Regions from separate parts of the Clostridium sp. SGI.024 genome, predicted to be linked through region 1. Evidence: riboswitches for the same ligand, from Rfam matches in the RefSeq annotation. Region 1 holds a riboswitch; the other holds the start of a gene.
The links. A riboswitch is a leader RNA that binds a small molecule or an ion and turns the genes downstream of it on or off. The one in region 1 is predicted to bind lysine.
Positions count from the first base shown of each region.

Region 2: it holds a riboswitch for lysine, as region 1 does, so the genes downstream of both, ACQRD5_RS12655 (Na+/H+ antiporter NhaC family protein) here and ACQRD5_RS05730 (transporter substrate-binding domain-containing protein) in region 1, are expected to answer to the same signal.

Region 1 is NZ_JBNPON010000011.1:64,905-72,538, forward strand. Features, by position in the region: gene ACQRD5_RS05705 (ABC transporter substrate-binding protein) at 1-1,351, shown strand, start outside; gene ACQRD5_RS05710 (ABC transporter permease) at 1,420-2,373, shown strand; gene ACQRD5_RS05715 (ABC transporter permease) at 2,378-3,229, shown strand; gene ACQRD5_RS05720 (ABC transporter ATP-binding protein) at 3,229-4,203, shown strand; gene ACQRD5_RS05725 (ABC transporter ATP-binding protein) at 4,226-5,200, shown strand; lysine riboswitch at 5,308-5,491, shown strand; gene ACQRD5_RS05730 (transporter substrate-binding domain-containing protein) at 5,629-6,456, shown strand; gene ACQRD5_RS05735 (amino acid ABC transporter permease) at 6,526-7,287, shown strand; gene ACQRD5_RS05740 (amino acid ABC transporter ATP-binding protein) at 7,308-7,634, shown strand, end outside.
Region 2 is NZ_JBNPON010000049.1:11,756-24,915, reverse strand. Features, by position in the region: gene ACQRD5_RS12665 (nucleoside phosphorylase) at 1-660, shown strand, start outside; gene ACQRD5_RS12660 (aminopeptidase P family protein) at 832-2,598, opposite strand; gene ACQRD5_RS12655 (Na+/H+ antiporter NhaC family protein) at 2,726-4,444, opposite strand; lysine riboswitch at 4,638-4,813, opposite strand; gene ACQRD5_RS12650 (aminopeptidase P family protein) at 4,851-6,107, opposite strand; gene ACQRD5_RS12645 (ACT domain-containing protein) at 6,124-6,564, opposite strand; gene ACQRD5_RS12640 (hypothetical protein) at 6,669-6,878, opposite strand; gene ACQRD5_RS12635 (spore maturation protein) at 6,998-7,522, opposite strand; gene ACQRD5_RS12630 (nucleoside recognition domain-containing protein) at 7,538-8,113, opposite strand; gene ACQRD5_RS12625 (hypothetical protein) at 8,228-8,413, shown strand; gene ACQRD5_RS12620 (LacI family DNA-binding transcriptional regulator) at 8,829-9,827, opposite strand; gene ileS (isoleucine--tRNA ligase) at 10,000-13,110, opposite strand.

The DNA.
Region 1 (7,634 bases):
ATATATGTATAATGCAGATGGAATTAACTATTTTCTTGCAGAAAGCATGACACCATCAGAAGATAATCTAACTTACACAGCTAAGCTTAGAAAAGATGTTAAATGGAGTGATGGAGAACCATTTACAGCTGATGACGTTGTATTCACTTATGAAGAAATGTTAAAAGAAGAAAATGCAGGATGGGCATATAGCCAATTAATATTTAATGGAAAGCCTTTAAAAATTGAAAAAGTAGATGACTATACTGTTAATTTTATACTTCCAGAAGTTAGTGCTCCTGCTATGGAACTATTAGCCAATATATTCATTATGCCAAAGCATGTTTATGAAGGAGAAACTAATTTTGAAAACAGTGAAAAAAATGCTACTCCAGTAGGAACAGGTCCATATAAATTAGCAGAATATAAAGCAGGACAATATGTTAAGTTTGAAAAAAATGAAAATTATTTCCTTGGTAAAGCAAATATAAAAAATGTAATATTTAGAATAATACCAGATGCTAATACAGCTAAGCTTGCTTTACAAAAGGGAGAAATAAATGCTTTATCTGTTCAATCTAGCGACTTAAGCGATTTAACTAAGGGAGATAATTTAACTCCATATAAGTATGATGAAGGTAGAGTTGCTTATGTAGTTATTAATTCAAATTCAAAGAAATTACAAGATAAAAAAGTTAGACAAGCTATTTTTTATGGAATGAATAGAACAGATTTAATAAATGCTGCTTTTGGTTCAAAGGAATATGCAGAGAAAGCTTATACATTCTTACCAAATGGAAACCCATTCCATACAGATGATGTTGAACAATATAATTTTGATCAAGAAAAAGCTAAAAAGTTATTAGAAGAAGCAGGAGTTACTAATTTAACTGTTAAGTTTGGATATACTTCAAATGATGTTCCATCTCAAAAAGAAGCAACAATTATTCAACAAAATCTTAAAGCTATAGGCATCAATGTGGAATTGGCAGGACAAGAAGGAACAGCTTTAAGTCAACAAATGCTTAATGAAGAATCAGATTATGACATGTTCATTGGTGGATATATCATGGGAATAGATCCAGATACATTTAACTCATTATTTACTTCAGATAGTAAATATAATTATAGTCACTATAAGGATAAGGAAATTGATGATTTATTTAATGCTGGTAGAGTTGAAACTGATGAAGCAAAAAGAGTTGAAATATATAATAAGATCCAACAAAAATTACAAGATAATGCATACTTCTATCCAATGTTAGAAAACAAGAGAATAGTAGTTATGAGTTCTAACGTAACAGGAGTTGATGAAGCTAAATTAGTACCAGTTTATACTTTTGAAGATATGTCAAAATTAAGCTTTAAGTAGAATTTTAATTTTAATGAAGGTGCTGCATATTGCAGCACCATATAATTTTTGTTGGGGAAGTGATAATGATGGCTAAATACATTTTAAAGAGAATGCTTCAAGCTATTCCTTTAATACTACTAATTTCAATAATTTGTTTTACATTAATTCAATTAGCACCATACAATGCCATTGATACAATGATTACTCCGAAGATGTCAACAGAAACGGTAGATATTATAAAAGCAAAATATGGTTTTGACAAACCAATATATCTTCAATACTTATTATGGCTTAAAGGAATTTTAAGTGGACAATTTGGATATTCAATAATTACTCATGAAAGCATATCAAATGATTTATTGGCAAGAATTCCATCAACAGTCGTACTAGTATTACCATCATATTTGATAGCTTTTATAATTTCAATAGTTTTAGGATTATTTGCAGGTTCTAATAAAAATAAATTAGCAGATAAAATTATAGATGGATTTTGCTCTATTGGAATAGCTATTCCAAGCTTTTGGTTTGCGATGATTATGATATTTATTTTTGGATATAAATTTTCAGTATTACCTATATTAGGCATGAATACTATTGGGAAAGAAGGCTCAATATCTGATTTCTTTTTACATTTTATAATGCCGTGTACAGTTTTAGTAATTGCCTTTTTACCTGATTTAATAAGATATGTAAGGTCTTCAACTATAGGACAGATTTCTGAGGATTATGTAATGGTACAAGAAGCTTTTGGAGCAAGTAGATCTGAAATATTATTTAAACATGTTTGTAAAAATGTACTATTGCCTATAATTACAAAATTGGGAATGGCCCTACCTATGCTTATTACAGGAGCAATGATAACAGAAACCGTATTTGGATGGCCAGGAGTTGGACCTTATTTCGTAAATGCTGTAAGATCTTTAGATTATCCAATTATTATGGCAATTTTATTACTATCATCCACTTTAGTTATACTAGGAAACTTATTGTCAGACATCCTTTATTGTTTGATAGATCCTAGAATAAAGGAAATGAGGTAGGAAAATGGAAAATATAAGATTTAAAAATTTTAAAGATGAAATTAAGTACAATAAGAGTGCTTTGTTTGCTATATTATTTTTACTATTTATAGTACTTATATCAATATTTGCATTTCTAATTCCTATAGATCCAGACTTAAGTAACACATCTAATATTCTTCAATCACCTAGTTCTACTTATATATTTGGAACAGATGAATTAGGAAGAGATTACTTTGTTAGAACTGTATATGGTGGACGAGTTTCTTTGACAGTAGGAATCCTTGCTATGATAATTTCTACTAGTATTGGAGTATCTGTTGGAACTATAAGTGGATATTTTGGTGGGAAGATAGATAATATTTTAATGAGAATAGTGGATATAATATCATCTATTCCATGGATGATACTAGTAACAGTAATAAGTATATTTTTAAAACCGGGATTACAAGCAATTATTATAGTTATAGGCCTATTTTCTTGGATGGAAACATCAAGGTTAGTACGTGCGGAAACTCTTTCAATTAAAGAAAGGGAATATGTTCTTTATGCAAAATCTATTGGAGAATCTTCAGTAAAAATAATTTATAAGCATATAATTCCTAGCGTTTTTCCAACTATAATAATTGCATCTACATCTAGTATTGCAGGAGCTATAATGACAGAGTCATCTTTAAGTTTCTTAGGACTTGGAATTCAGCCACCTATGTCATCTTGGGGAAACCTTCTTCAGAATGCACAAACTAATCTTCAAAGTGCGCTATATATGGCTTTAATACCAGGATTATTAATTATTATAACTATATATTCTTTCAATAAATTAGGTAATGTATTAAGGGGACTTGTAGAACCTAAGACCTCAGGAGGTGAGAGTTAATGAGTAATGATAATAATCTTCTTAGAGTAGATAATCTTAAAACCAATTTTTATATTAAAGATAAGAAAGTTGAAGCTGTAAGAGGTGTAAGTTTTCATGTTAATAAAGGAGATATACTGGGTATAGTTGGAGAATCAGGAAGTGGGAAAAGTGTCCTTATGAAATCTGTAATGAATATACTTCCTGAAAATGCAAAAATAGAAGATGGCAAAGTTTATTTTAACAATATAGATATTTCAAGCATGAATAAAAAAGAAATGAAAAATATTAAGGGAAAAGAAATAGCTATGATTTTTCAAGACCCTATGACTGCTTTAAATCCATTAAAAAAAGTAGGAGATCACCTAATAGAAGTATTGATAAGACATAAGGGAATAAATAAAAAATCTGCTAAGATAATAGCATTAGATATTTTAAAACAAGTAGGAATACCGATGCCAGAAAAGAGAATAAATCAATATCCTCATGAATTTAGTGGAGGAATGAGACAAAGGGTGTTAATAGCAATGGCATTGGCATGTAATCCTAGGCTGTTAATTGCAGATGAGCCTACTACAGCCCTTGATGTAACAATACAAGCTCAAATTTTGCAGTTATTAAAGAACTTAAAAGAAAGTAATGATATGTCTGTTATATTAATAACTCATGACCTTGGTGTAGTGGCAAGTCTTTGTAATAGAGTAGTTGTTATGTATGGAGGATTAATAATGGAAGAAGGTCTTGTAGATGAAATTTTCTATGAAGCTAAACATCCATATACGAAGGCTCTACTTAATTCAATTCCTAAGCTAGAAGAGAATGAAAAATCAAGACTTAAGCCAATAAAAGGTTCTGCACCATCTCTATTAAATCCTCCAAAAGGATGTCCTTTTGCTGATAGATGTCAATTTGCATTTAAAAAGTGTTTCCAAGAGATGCCTAAATATAAGGATTTTAGTGAAACTCACAGAGCAATGTGCTTTTTAGAAAAATAAATTTAGGAAATGGGGTGTTACAATGTCTAATGAAATATTAATAGAAGTAAAGAATTTAAAAAAATATTTTCCAGTTAAAAATGAATTTTTAGGTGGAGAAAAAAAGTTCGTAAAGGCAGTAGATGGCGTTTCTTTTAATATAAGAAAAGGAGAGACATTTGGACTTGTAGGTGAATCTGGATGTGGAAAATCAACTCTTGGAAGATCAATTACAAGGCTTTATGATATAACAGAAGGGGATATACTTTTCGAAGGAACTAATATAGCTAAACTATCCAAAAAAGAAATGAATAGCTTTTATAGAAAAATTCAAACTATATTTCAGGATCCATATTCATCTTTAAATCCTAATATGACAGTTAGAGAGTTAGTAAATGAACCTTTAGCTTTACATACTAAGTTAAGTAAGGATGAAAGGAATAAAAAAATAAAAAAATTACTTGAAATGGTTGGATTATCAGAATCTGATATGGATAAATTCCCTTATGAATTTAGTGGTGGACAAAGACAAAGGATAGGTGTTGCAAGGGCTATATCAACTGAGCCAGATTTTATTCTTTGTGATGAGCCAATTTCTGCATTAGATGTATCTATTCAAGCACAAGTTGTAAATATGTTAGAGGACTTACAAAAGGAACTAAAACTTACATATCTTTTTGTTGCCCATGATTTATCAATGGTAAAGCATATTTCAGATAGAATAGGAGTAATGTATCTTGGTAAGATAGTAGAAATATCTGATAGTAACGAATTATATAAAAATCCACTTCATCCATATACAAAAGCACTTTTATCAGCAATACCAATTGCAGATCCTAAGAAAGCAAAGAAATCTGAAATAAGTTTAATAAAGGGGGATGTACCAAGTCCTATAGATATTCCAACAGGATGTAGGTTCCATACTAGATGTCCTTATGCAACAGAGAAATGTAAAATCGTTGAGCCTGAAATGAAGGAAATAGAAAAAAATCATTTTGTTAGTTGTCATTTATATTAATAATTCATAATATTTAGCATTGTATAAAAAATGTGAAAATATATCTATTGACACAGGTGGAAAATAGTAGTAAACTGTATATAAAATTAAATAAATACCTCACTTAGCAGTGGGGTAGAGGCGCAAAATTTAACAGTCTTTAGCTGAGCTTGAGAGTGCTATGAAGCTATTGAGAAGGAGATTTTGCCGAAGCTTGTAATATATCTCGATATTATTTGCTGGGTCTGTAATTAATAGTTACAGGACTGTCTTAATAAACTTCCCGGTTTATTAAGTTGTGCTATCTCAAATGGGAAGATGAGGGTTAAGTCTTTGAATTAATCTTGAGTGTAATTGCTCAATTGTTTTTAGAGTATCTTATCCAAAATATTTAAGATAGCACCAACCAATAGGTTGGTTTTTTTATTACCATAAAGGAGAGGATAAATATGAGAAAAAAATTATCATTATTAATTTTAGCTGCATTAACAGCAGCACTAACATTAACTGGTTGTGGTTCAGGTAAGGAAAGTAATTCTGGAGAGGATGTATTTAGAGTAGGTATGGAAGCAGGATATGCACCATTCAACTGGACACAAATGGATGACTCTAAGGGAGCAGTTAAAATAGATGGAAGTTCTGAATATGCTGGTGGCTATGATGTGGAAATAGCTAAAAAAATAGCTGATAGTCTAGGAAAAAAATTAGTAATAGTTAAAACAGAGTGGGACGGGCTTGTTCCTGCATTAACATCTGGAAAAATAGATGCAATAATAGCTGGTATGTCACCAACAGCAGAACGTAAAGAAACAATAGACTTTACAGATGTTTATTATAAATCAGATCTAGTAATGCTTGTTAAAAAAGGTGGAGCTTATGAAAATGCAGAAACATTAAAAGATTTTTCGGGAGCTAAAATAACTGCTCAATTAAATACTTTCCACTATACTGTTATAGATCAAATTCCAAGTGTTAATAAGGTTGCAGCTATGGACAACTTCCCAGCAATGAGAGTTGCACTAGAATCTGGAGTAATAGATGGATATGTAACAGAAAGACCAGAAGCTTTAAGTGCACAAATGGCAAATGAAAACTTTAAGATGGTTGAATTTAAAGAAGGATTTGTTACTTCAGAAGAAGACACAGCAATAGCAGTTGGACTTCAAAAGAACAGTGAGTTAAAAGATAAGATAAATGAAACATTAAAGGGAATTTCTGATGAAGATAGATTGAAGATAATGGACGATGCAATTAAGAATCAACCAGCAGCTCAATAGCAATAGAAGGGGTTCAATTGATTTATAATAATCAATTTGCCCCTATTTCACATATAAGGAGATTGAATTATGACTATAGAATGGTTAATAAAAATAATTACAAATAACTGGCCTATGTTTATACGTGGTGCAGGAATGACATTACTTATTTCAATAGTAGGTACTTTAATTGGTTCATTAATTGGACTTATAGTTGGGGTAATAAGAACAATACCAATACCAGAAAGAGGTATTAAAAAAACATTATTAAAGACAATTAATATAATTTTATCAGTTTATATAGAATTCTTTAGAGGTACTCCAATGATTGTTCAAGCTATGGTAATTTACTATGGTTCAGCAGCAGCCTTTGGAATAGATATTAATAGAATAGTTGCAGGTTTATTTATAGTTTCAATTAATACTGGAGCATATATGTCTGAAATAGTAAGAGGTGGTATTGTTTCTATAGATAAAGGTCAATTCGAAGCAGCTCAAGCTATTGGAATGAATCATTTTCAAACTATGACTAATGTAGTATTGCCACAAGTAATTAGAAATATATTACCAGCAACAGGTAATGAATTTGTAATTAATATAAAAGATACATCAGTATTAAATGTTATTTCAGTATCAGAATTATTCTTCCAAACTAAATCTATAGCCGGAAATAATTTTAGATATTTTGAATCATTCTTTGTAGCATGTATATTATATTTTATAATGACATTTACAGTTACAAGAATATTAAGATATTTAGAAAAGAAAATTGATGGACCAGAAAACTATATAATAGCAGGAAATCAAATGCAAGTTGCAAGGCCAGAAGATATGGCTAAAAAGTCTATATAGTGGCTTAAGGAGGAATTAGTATGGAAAAAATTATAGAAGTTAAGCATTTAAGCAAATCCTTTGGAGGTCATGAAGTTTTAAAAGATATTGATTTTTCAGTAAATAAAGGAGAAGTTGTTTGTATAATAGGTTCTTCAGGTTCTGGAAAATCTACATTATTAAGATGTATAAATCTTTTAGAAAAGCCATCTGGTGGTGAAATAATATACAATGGTGAAAATATATTAGATGATAATCATGATATATATAAATATAGAACAAAACTAGGTATGGTTTTCCAACAATTTAATTTATTTAATAACCACAATGTTTTAAGCAATTGTGTTGTTGGACAAGTAAAAGTATTA
Region 2 (13,160 bases), on a different contig from region 1:
ACATTTAATAGATTGGTAACACAACTTAAAGGAGTTAAAATTAATTCAACTTCTATAGCAAATATGGAAATTCCTATTTATAAAGTAAATTATAATGGAATTGAAGTAGCTTTGTTTATGTCTTATGTTGGTGCACCCGGTTGTATTGCAGTAATAGAAGATATTTTTGCAATGGGAGCTGAAAAATTGATTATTTTTGGAACTTGTGGTGTATTGGACTCATCTATAGAGGATTGTTCAATAATTATTCCTAATATGGCAATTAGAGATGAAGGCACAAGTTTTCATTATTGTCCACCTTCATATGAAATAGCTGTGAATCTAAAATATACAGATATATTCACAAATATACTTGAGAATTATAAATTAAAATATCATATAGGAAAAGTATGGACTACTGATGGAATATATAGAGAAACCCGTGATAAGGTTAAATTAAGAAAATCTCAAGGATGTATCTGCGTGGATATGGAATGTTCTGCAATCGCTGCTCTTGCTCAATTTCGAGAAAAAGATATATTTCACTTTTTCTATGCAGCAGATAATTTAGATTGTGAGGAATGGGATAAAAGAAGCCTATCAAATGAGTCTAATCTACCGCAAAAGGATAAGATTGCTACACTTGCTCTAGAGTTAGCATTATGTATTGGCTCAAAATAGATCTATTGCATCCTACAAACGAATTAAAGTGACAATAATAAGATATTATCAATCTAAAATTTAAATATTAATATTAGTGTAAATTACATTTAAAAAATTTTAAGAAAGAAATTCAGCTTTCGCTGAATTTCTTCAATAACTCTTCTCTATTAGCTCTTACCTTTTCACTGACTATATTCTTCTTGTTTCATACTTTAGGAACTCTTTTTCTTCTTCATTTAAGTATGGACTTAGTTTTTCGTAGACCATGCTATGATAGTCATTTAACCAATCTTTTTCTTCTGGTGATAGCATTTCTACATTAACTCCTTCTAGATCTATTGGGCAGTAGGAAATTGTTCTAAATTTATAAAACTCTCCAAATTCTTCTGATACAAAGTCTTTTTCTACTAAAAGAGTATTTTCTGTTCTTATTCCATGTTTTCCTTCTTTATAAACTCCTGGCTCATTAGTTATAATCATTCCTGGCTCTAACGCCACTGAATTTCCTTCTGGCCTTATTCCTTGTGGACCCTCGTGAACATTTAGGAAAAATCCTACTCCATGACCTGTTCCACATTTATAATCTATTCCATAATTCCAAAGAGGTCTTCTTGCTAGTACATCTAAATTAATCCCAGTAGTTCCTCTTAAAAATTTAGCAGATGCTAATGCTATATGCCCTTTTAATACTAATGTATAATCCCTTTTTTCTTCTTCTGTAATATGTCCTAATATGAAAGTTCTAGTAATATCAGTAGTTCCATCTAAATATTGAGCACCTGAATCTACAAGGAACATTCCTTCTGGCTTTAATTCATATTCACTAGCTTCTGTAGCTGAATAATGCATCATTGCAGCATGATCCTTATATCCTGCTATAGTTCCAAAGCTATCTCCTTTATAATTATCTCCTTGTGCTCTAAAAGCTGTTAATCTTTCACTTGCAGATATTTCTGTTATTTTTTCTTTTCCTATATTGCTCTTTAGCCATTTAATAAACTTAACCATAGCAATTCCATCTCTCACTTGAGAAACTTCCCAATTAGCTATTTCAACTTCATTTTTTATAGCTTTTAAATTAGTTGTTACATTTAATTCTCTTATTACTTTTACTTCATTATTTAAAGCAGCAAATATTTTTGCATTTAGTTTATTTGAATCTAAGATAACCGTTCCTTTTAGCAATTTTACATCATCTTCAATTTCATTATATCCTTTAATTTCAAAACCTTCTGAATTTAACTTAGTTTTAGTTTCAGCATCAACTTTATTTTCATCTATATATATATTAGAATAATCCATTCCAACTAATACATAAGAAAGAGCTACCGGATTAAACTTAATATCATTTCCTCTAATATTACATAACCATGCTATATCATCTAATGAAGATAATATAAAATAATCAGCATTCTTTGCTTTCATATTCTTTCTAACTTCACCAAGCTTTTCACTAGCAGATTTTCCTGCATACTTTTCATCATGTAAGAAAATCTTATTTTTAGGTAATTGAGGTCTTTCCTTCCATATAGAATCTAATAAGTCATTTCTCATATTAATATTAAAATTATTTTCCTTCGCTATATTTAAATAACCTTCATATTGGTTTACTGAAAATACCTTTCCATCAAAGCCTAGAACTTCGTTTTCTTTTACATTATCCTTTATCCATTCTTCAATTGTTGGATATCCTGGAGTTCTCATTTTCATTAGAGAAATCCCACTACTTTTAAGTTCTTTATCAGCTTGGATAAAATATCTACCATCAGTCCAAAGATAAGCATCTTCTAATCCAACTAAAAGTGTTCCCGCTGAGCCTGTGAATCCTGATACATATTCTCTTCCCTTAAAATATTCTGATACATATTCACTTTGGTGAGAGTCACTGCTTGGAATAATGTAATAATTTATGTTTTCTATTTTCATAGCTTTTCTAAGTTTTTCTAAGTTACTCATATTTTGCCCCCTATTTCTTTTTTTAAATATTATATACCTAACTATAAACCATAATATAGTAACTTTCAAATTACATAAGTCTTTTTACATAATAATAAGGAGCTGCCGAAGCAGCTCCTTATTATATTTATTCTACTTTTTTCCCAAGGATTTGTACTCCTAAATAAACTGCAAGTAATGATATTGGAAGCACTATGTACCATTGTAATCCAAATCCTGCTGGAATATATCCAAATACTATTGTAATACTAGCTACGAATAATGCATACCACATTTGAGTATTAACGTGAGCTATATGATTACATCCAGCCCCCATTGATGAAAGAATTGTAGTATCTGATATAGGTGAACAATGGTCTCCAAAAATTGCTCCTGTTAAAACTGCACTTGTACTAACTATTACATAGCTCATATCTGGATTCATTGAGTAAGCTAAAGGAATTGCAAGGGGCATTAATATTCCCATAGTTCCATAAGCAGTACCTGTTGCAAAAGATATTATAGCTGCTAAAACAAATATTAAACTTGGAAGTAAAAAGTTTGGTAATGAACCAGAAAGTAATGTTACTAAATATTTAGCAGTTCCTAAATCTTTAATTACTGAACTTAATGACCAAGCTAATAATAGTATTAAACCTGTTATTAATAATGGCTTCATTCCATCTATCCATGTTTCTATTGCTTCTGAAATAGTGAATATCTTCTTAATTACACCTATAGTCATAGCAACTATACTTGATAATAAAGCTGATTGAAATAAAGCTACTGATGCATCTGATGCACTAAATGCTTCTTGTATTGCTCTAAATGACATTGGAGAACTAGTCATCATTTGTTGTAATGCTATATCTTCTCCTCCCATTATAGAAGAATATCCACTAAAATAGAAACAAATTAATGCAGTTGCAACTAATGTTCCTATTGGTATAATAGCGTTCCAAATACTCAACTTAATTCCTTCCTTAGGCTCAAGTTCTGCATGTTCTATATTTGATTCTGAAGAATTATTTTTTTTGCCTTCTTTTATTTCTCTTCTTCTAGCCTCTATTTCTGCCTTATACATAGGTCCAAAATCTTTCAATAAGAAAGATGTAATAAATACAAAAAATAAAATTAATATATTATAAAATCTATACGGTATAGTTTGTAAGAAAACACCAAAGGCATCTACTTGTTGTCCTACACCATTTACAAAAGCATCATTAATTAACCCAACTTCTAATCCTACCCATGTTGATACAATTGCAAGTCCTGCTATAGGTGCTGCTGTTGCATCAATAATAAAAGAAAGTCTTTCTCTAGATATTTTCATCTTATCTGCTACTGGTTTCATAATAGGGCCAACTATTAATGAATTTGCATAGTCATCAAAGAAAACTGCCAATCCTAATAAAAGTGTAACTAATTGTGTACTTTTAGCTGTTTTAGCCTTTCTTGCTAAAGCTTCTGCTACAGCTTTAGCTCCACCCATTTTAGCAACTAAATGTATAACTCCACCAATAACTAATACTTGAAGTATTATACCTGCATTCCATGGATCTGCTAATGAATTTAGAACTCTTGATACAAAATCTAAGAAAGAATTCACTAAAGCTCCCATAAAAGAACTATCTACTAAGCTAACTAAGAAAGTACCTGCAAGTGTTCCTACAAATAATGATATTATTACATTTTTAGTTAAAAATGCTAATACTATTGCAACCAATGGTGGTATTAAAGTTAAAAATCCATAATGATTTGCATTTGCTGTTGCCATATCAACTTCTGTTGCAAAAACTACTGATGTGGATAATAAAATCATCAATAATGTCATTATTATAATTTTGATTTTTCTTTTGTTTTTCATATTGAGTCCCCCTTAAAAGTCTTGTAAATAATTAAAGGGCAGAATTTTTATTTATTATTTTTATAATTTTAAAAATATATAAAATTTAAAAATAGTTTTCCACATATTCAAAGAAAATATAATATAATAAATAAAAAAGCCTTGGGTATTCACCCAAGGCTAGAATATGCTTATAAAAATAAGATTAAATTCCCTAAGTGATAGCTCCCCACAAATTAATTTTGTGACAGTGTTACATATATTCTATGTAACCCCAGCTATATGATATTAAAGCTTCAATCATATGCTTCGGCGATAATTCCTTTCCTATTAATTCATAGTGCTTATCTCATTAATAGTACTCTTAAGTATCGCACCTCTACCCAATCTTTATTTACATTTAATTTACCTAAACATTGTACATTTATTACTCATTATTTGCAATATAATTATTTTTATTATTCATAAATTCTTCAATTTCATCTACAGTTTTAATCATTTTCTTCGTTAACACTTCATTGCCTTCTTCAGTAATTAGAACATCATCTTCTATTCTTATACCTATTCCTTCTTCTTCAATATATATACCTGGTTCCACGGTATATATCATACCTGGCTGAAATATTACATTTCTATTTTCAAGTTCTATATCATGAGTATCCATTCCTAAACTATGTCCTATACTATGATAATAATACCTTGATACCTCTTCCTTATTTTTAATAATACCTAATGAAATGCATTCTTCTGCAATCCATTCCTTTGCCTTTTTATTTAGCTCTAAAAAGCTTATTCCTGGCTTCATTTCTTTTATTACTCTCTCATTAACCCTAAGTACTGCATTGTAAACTTCCTTTTGCCTCTCTGTAAATTTACCGCTTACAGGGAAGGTCCTTGATATATCAGCATTATAATATTTATATTGAGCTCCTAGATCAAATAATATTAAATCTCCATGTTTTAATTGGGAGTCATTATTTACATAATGTAAAACCGTAGCATTCTTCCCCGCTGCAGCAATAGTTTTAAAAGCTAAATCCTTAACTCCATTTTTCTTACAAACAAAATCAAAATAAGCTTCTAGTTCATATTCCTTAATTCCTTCTTTAGAATTCTTCATAAGCTCTTTTACGCCTTCTATAGTTATAGCTATTGCTTTTCTTACTCTGCTTATTTCTTCTTCAGTTTTTATAAGTCTTAATTCCCCTACTAGTCTATGGGAATTTAGTATATTTACATTAAAATATTTATCTTTAATTTCCTTTATAAAATCATAAGATTTATTTTCTTTTTCTAAATCTAAATATAAGTTAATTTCTTCACCATTAAGGATATTTTTCTCTATGAAGCTATTAAAATCCCCTAAAAAATTAACATTTTTAATTCCGCAAATACTAAATACTTCTTCCTTCCTAATAGTCTTCCCTTCCCATTTTTCTCTAACAGGATCAACTTCCTTTATAAATAAATATTCTTTAAGTTCACCTTCTATTTTAGATAAAACTAAAATATGTTCTTCCTCCTCAATTCCAGTTAAATAATAAAAATTTCTATTTGGTGTAAATTGATAATTCTCATCAGCAGTTTTTTTAGGTGCTGTTCCTGCAAATAGTATAAATAAAGAATTATCTTTAATTTTATTCAATACCTTATCTCTATTATTAATATAAAAATCTTTTTTCATTCTAACACTTCCTTTATTATTCCATAGCTAAAACTTTAACGCTTATTACATTTTTCAACCCTCTTAGGGTATTTACTAAATGTTTTAAATCTTTTTTAATATTAGCTATATCTAATGTTATAGTTACATTAGCTGCCATATTTATTGGTATGTCTTGATTTATAGTCAATATATTTCCCTTGTTAAATGCAATGCAATCTAAAACCTTAGATAAAGTCCCAGCTTCATGTGATAATAAGACAACTAAGGTTATCTTTTTACTGTTTAATCCTTCTGTCATTGGAAATATATGATCTTTATATTTATAGTAGGTACTTCTACTTATTCCTGTTTGTTTTACAGCTTCACTTATATCTTTTGCTTTACCTGTCAAAAGATTCTCTTTAACTTCTAGTACTTTCATGAAAATTTCTGGCATAATTTTATTGCTTACAATATAAAATTTTTCTGAAGCCATTCCCTCACCACCCTTAGTAAAAATAAATAGTAAAAATAAAAAGCTATATAATTTTTATTATATAGCTTATCTGTACCAAAATACATATTATTCCTAAAGTTTATTTATATCAATTCTTTAGATTTTTTACTTCTATCTATATATATCTTACCGATTGATACTATAATAGAAATTACTCCCCCTAAAGCAAAAAATAATTCTATTTTACTAAAAAACAATCCAATTAATATTCCTAATCCTACTCCATAGACTAAATAAATTGATAAAACCTTTATTTCATCTTCAGTTAAAAATAAATTTTCAATCCATTTCATCTATTATCCACTTCCCTCCTCTATTTATAAATATATTATAATTCACTTTTAATATTAACTAGTTACAAAAATATTACATATTAATTAATTTTTATATTTTTTGGATAAATATCAATAATTTATATCAATAATTTTGAAACTAATAAAACTGAAATTATTATAGCAGTCAAATCAGCTAATATTGCTGCCCACAAAGTATGTCTTATTTTTTTTATTTGTATTGCTCCAAAATATACTGTAATAGTATAAAAAATTGTCTCAGTAGTTCCCATAATTACTGAAGCTATTAATCCTACATAACTATCTGCCCCATAAGTTTTTAATATATCTGTTAGGATTCCTATAGCCCCACTTCCAGATAGAGGTTTAATTAAAACTAAAGGAATTATTTCCTTAGGTAATCCTATTAGTCCAGCTAATGGTGCTATCATATTATTTAATAAGTCTAATAGTTTTGCTTCCCTAAAAATATTGACTGCAATTATCATAGCTAAAAGATATGGAAATATATTAAGGCAAACCTTTAGTCCTTCCTTAGCTCCTTCAATAAACCATTCATATACCTTTTTTCCCTTTATCATCCCATAAGTTATTATAATTACTACTATTATGGGTATTATACTTTTTGTTATATACTGAAACATGAATTAAAACCTCCCTTAAAAGTATCTTTGTAATATCTTACAAAGCACTACTCCTGTAATAGCAGCAACTGTACTTGCTATAACTGCAGGTAAAATAATTGATCCAGGATTGCTAGACCCTACTGCTGCTCTTATTGAAATAACAGTTGAAGGTACTAATTGTATACATGCTGCATTTAGAACTAAAAAAAGAGACATATCATTAGATGCAACTCCCTTTTCTTTATTAAGCCTATCCATTTCCTGCATTGCCTTTATTCCAAAAGGGGTTGCTGCATTGCCTAACCCCATCATATTTGCTGTTATATTCATAACTATAGCACCTAAAGCCTTTTCATCTTTAGCTGCTTCCTTAAAAATAATCCTTAAAATAGGTCTTAAAACTTTTGCTAATTTATTTGTAAATCCACTTTTTTCTGCCACTTTCATAACTCCACACCAAAAACACATAAGTCCTACTAAACCTATAATCATAGATACTGTTGAATCAGCTGAATTAATTATAGATTTTGATATAATTTCTCCATTACCTGTAAATAATCCAACCAATATACCTAAAAAGATCATAATAAACCATATATAATTTATCAAAACTCCACCTCTTACCAATTACTTATATAAATATATGACTTGAATATGATATTTATTAGTGATAGGATGAATATATAATATAAATTATGTTTAAACATTTAAAGGAGATAATTTATGAAGGAATCAAACTTAAAACTAGCTCAGAAAGATATAGATGAGGCTTTACAAACAGTTGAAGATATGGTGAATTTTATAGATGATACTGCTCTTCCTAAAGATATGCTAAGAGAAAAATTTCTTACTTTAACTGAAAAGGTTCAAGAATTAGAAAACATATTAAAAATTGAAGGTATTATATAATTGTACATAAAAAAAACAACTTCTTAACGAAGTTGTTTTTTTTTTTGACCTTAACCCAAATTTCTCAATGATTAGTTACCCATTCTAATCAAATATACATAATTTTATACACAGTTGAAATTTGAAAACGTTTTATGATTTGTTATTATAATTATACCACGCTTTTCATTTCTTAACAATATATAACATAAAAAAATGTGAACTTTTATTGATCATTTATAAATATATCCATTAATTAATAATATTCTAAAAAGGAACTGTAACCCAATATAAAAAGAATAATATAAAGGAGAAGAAGAAACTCCCTTTAGAGTTTCTAAAATAAATATATTTTTAGTAATTTATTTAAAATTACTTAATTAATTCTGCATTTTACATTATAATTTTTTGGGTCTTTTCCCCAGTCCCTTAAGTCTTATTTACAGCTATCTCTTTCTTCTAATGTGTAATTAAGAACAAATTGAGATTCATCTAGTTCTCTCTTATTAAGCATTTTAATAAGCATTCTCATTGCAACTGATCCCATATCATAACTTGGTTGCTTTATTGTTGTTATTTTTGGATAGAAAACAGATGACATCATATTATCATTAAAACCCACAACGCTTACATCTTCCGGTACTTTCTTTCCTATTTCTCTTAAAGCATTAATAACACCCATAGCAATTTCATCGGAAGCACAAACTACTGCATCATACTCTTTTTTGCTATCTTCAAAATATTTTACTGCTTCATATCCACTTTTAACTTTTAATCCCCCAAAATATACAAGGCTTTCATCTACATTGATACCCTTATCATTCAATGCTTCCTCATAACCTATGTACCTATCTCCCCATGCATTCATATTTTCCTTTTTTGCACCTGCAAAGGCTATTTTTGATAAACCCTTGTTTAAAATATAGTTTGTTGCTTCTTTTGAAGCTTTTGTATTATCTATAGTTACACTTGGTAAACTTTCTTCCTTATCCTTAGTCTCTACTAAAACAGTAGTTAAATTTAATTCATTTATTATATCTAAAGTTTCTTGTTGTAGAGATGAGCTCATATAAATAACCCCATCAACCATTTTTTCTCTTAGTACTCTTAAATATTCTTTTTCTTTTTCAATATCAAAATCTGAATTACATAAGATGACGTTGTAATCATAAATATTAGCCACATCTTCTGCTCCCCTAACTATCTCGGGATAAAATCCACTTGATATGTCAGGAACTAAAATTCCTACTGTCTTTGTTCTTTGAGTTTTTAAACTTCTTGCTACAATATTAGGTCTATAGCCTAATTTATTAATGGCATCTAAAACCTTTTTCTTCGTGTCCTCGTTTACAACATCTATGTCGTTTAAAACTCTAGAAACAGTAGCAATTGATACTCCAGCTTCTCTAGCAACATCTTTTATAGAAGTAGCCATAACACATCACTCCATTTTAAAATTTTTGTCTTTTTTTCATTTTAACAATAATTATACTATTTGCAAATACTTTATACAATATTCTAGGTTATTCTTTATAATAACATATTATAAAATAAGTAAAAAGTTAGAAATTTTATGGAAACTTCTAACTTTTTAACATAAATTTATTCTACTTCATTACTTTAACTGTCATATTTAATTTTTCACCATTAATAACAGTTTCAGTATAATCAGCATCTTCATTTATAACAATTTCTTGAGTTAATGTTTCTCTTTTAATTACATCTGAATATTTGTTAATTATATTAATTAACATATCATTTCCTGCAACAAATAGTTTTATCTTATCTGCAACTTCAAATCCTTTTTCTTTTCTCATATTTTGTATCTTTGAAGTTATTTCTCTTAATTGTCCTTCTTCTTTTAACTCTTCTGTAATAGTAGTATCAAGAACAACTCCAATTTCACCTTCACTAGCAAAAGCATATCCTTCTAAGCCTTGCATAGTTACAAGTACACATTCACTATTTAATACTATTTCAGTTCCATCTACTGTAATAGTTTCAGTTCCACCTGATTGTAATTTTTGAGCTAATTCCATTTGGTTTCTTGAAGCTATTTCTTTTCTTATTCCAGGAATTAACTTACCATATTGTCTTCCAAGAACAGGTAGGTTAGGCTTAATTTCAAAGTTAACATGTTCTGATAAATCTGCACCAAATTCTACTGCCTTGATATTAAGTTCATCTTTTATAATATCTCCATAGTAAGATGGAATAGCTGCTGTTGAAAGTAACATCTTAGAAAGCGGCTGTCTATTTTTGATATTAGCAGCATTTCTTGCACTTCTACCAAGCTTAACTATTGTGTAAGCTAAATCCATTTCCTTTTCTAAGTTCTCATCTATCGCATTTTCATCTACTGATGGCCATGAACATAAATGTACACTTTCTGTAGCTGATTTATCTAATCCTACAACTAAGTTTTGATAAATTTCTTCTGTTACAAATGGTACAAATGGAGCTGCTACCTTAACTAAAGTAGTTAAAACTCTATATAATGTAACATAAGCACCAATCTTATCATCACTTAAGTCTTCTGACCAATATCTTGCTCTGTTTCTTCTTACATACCAGTTTGATAACTCATCTGTAAAGTCTTCAATAGCTAATGCAGCTTGAGTTATTTGATATGATGCTAAGTTTTCATCTACTTCTTTAATTAACGTATTAAGCTTAGACATTATCCATTTATCCATAACATTTTCTGATTTGAAATCTTTATAATCTAGCGGATTAAACTTATCTAAATCAGCATATAAAACATAGAATGAATATACATTCCATAAAGTGCTTAAGAACTTTCTTTGAGCTTCTTGAACATCATCTATAGAGAATCTTGTTGGAAGCCATGGTGCACTTGCAGTATAGAAGTGCCATCTTGTAGCATCTGCACCTTGTGAATCTAATACATCAAATGGATCTACTACATTTCCCTTTGACTTAGACATCTTTAAGCCCTTCTTATCTAAAACGTGACCTAATACTATACAATTTTCAAATGGATTAGTATCAAATATAGCTGTTGAAATAGCTAATAATGTATAGAACCATCCTCTTGTTTGGTCAACTGCTTCTGAAATAAATTGAGCTGGGAAGTTCTTTTCAAATAGCTCCTTATTTTCAAATGGATAGTGTAGTTGAGCAAAAGGCATAGATCCTGAATCAAACCAACAGTCAATAACTTCAGCAGTTCTAGTCATTTCTTTTCCACATTTAGAACACTTAAGCTTAACACCATCAATATATGGTTTGTGTAATTCTATATCCTCTGGAACATTAATTCCTTTTTCCTTTAATTCAGCTATACTTCCTATACATTCTCTGTGACCACATTCACATTCCCAAATAGGAAGTGGAGTACCCCAGTATCTATCTCTTGATATACCCCAGTCAATAACATTTTCTAAGAACTTACCAAATCTTCCTGTTCTTATGTTATCTGGATACCAATTAATCTTATTATTATTTTCTAAAAGCTTATCTCTAAGCTTAGTCATTGCAACAAACCAGCTTTCTCTTGGATAGTAAAGAAGTGGTGTGTCACATCTCCAGCAGTGTGGATATGAGTGTGTATGTTTTTCAGCTTTAAATAACTTATTTTCTTCATCTAAATATTTAACAATACTTTCATCACACTTTTTAACAAACTTTCCTGCCCATGGAGTTACTTCTTCTACAAAGTTACCACTAGCATCTACTAAGTTTATAAATCCTATTCCATTTTGCTTTGCAACAAAGCTATCATCTTCACCATATGCAGGTGCTATATGAACTATACCAGTACCATCAGATAAAGTTACGTAATCACCATGAATAACTTCAAAAGCTTTTCCATCAACTTTTCCAAATGGAAGTAATCTTTCATATTTTGTTCCTAATAATTCAGTTCCTTTAAATTCTTTAATTACTTCGTAATCTTCTCCTAGAACCTTTGGTGCTAACTCCTTAGCAACTATTAATACTTCATCTCCAACTTTAGCTTCAATGTAGTCATATGCTTTATTTACGCATAATGCTAAATTTGAAGGTAATGTCCATGGAGTTGTTGTCCATGCTAATATATATTTATTTTCTTCTCCAACCACTTTAAATTTAGCTATAGCAGTCAGATCTTTAACATCTTTATATCCTTGTGAAACTTCATGAGAAGAAAGTCCTGTTCCACATCTTGGACAGTATGGCATTACTTTATGACCTTTATATAAAAGTCCCTTTTCCCACATTTGACTTAATGCCCACCAAACAGATTCTATGTATGAGTTATGATATGTAACATAAGGATTCTCCATATCTACCCAATAACCTATTTGATCAGTCATCTTTTCCCACATGTTAACATAAGTAAATACCGATTCTTTACATTCTTTTACGAACTTTTCTACTCCATAACCTTCTATTTGCTCTTTACCTGAAATTCCAAGCTTCTTTTCTATTTCAAGTTCTACTGGAAGCCCATGAGTATCCCATCCTGCTTTTCTTATAACCTTATATCCCTTCATAACCTTATATCTTGGGATAATATCCTTCATAACTCTTGTTAATACGTGTCCTACGTGAGGTCTTCCATTTGCTGTTGGAGGTCCATCATAGAAAGTGAAATATTCACCATCTTGATTCATATCAAAATTCTTTTTAATTACATTATTTTCTTTCCAAAGATTCGCAACTTCTTTTTCCATACCAACAAATCCTTTTGGTAATTCAACCTTTTTGTACATATCTAAACTCCCTTCTGTTTATTAATTTATATTTAAAAGCTATATGCTTT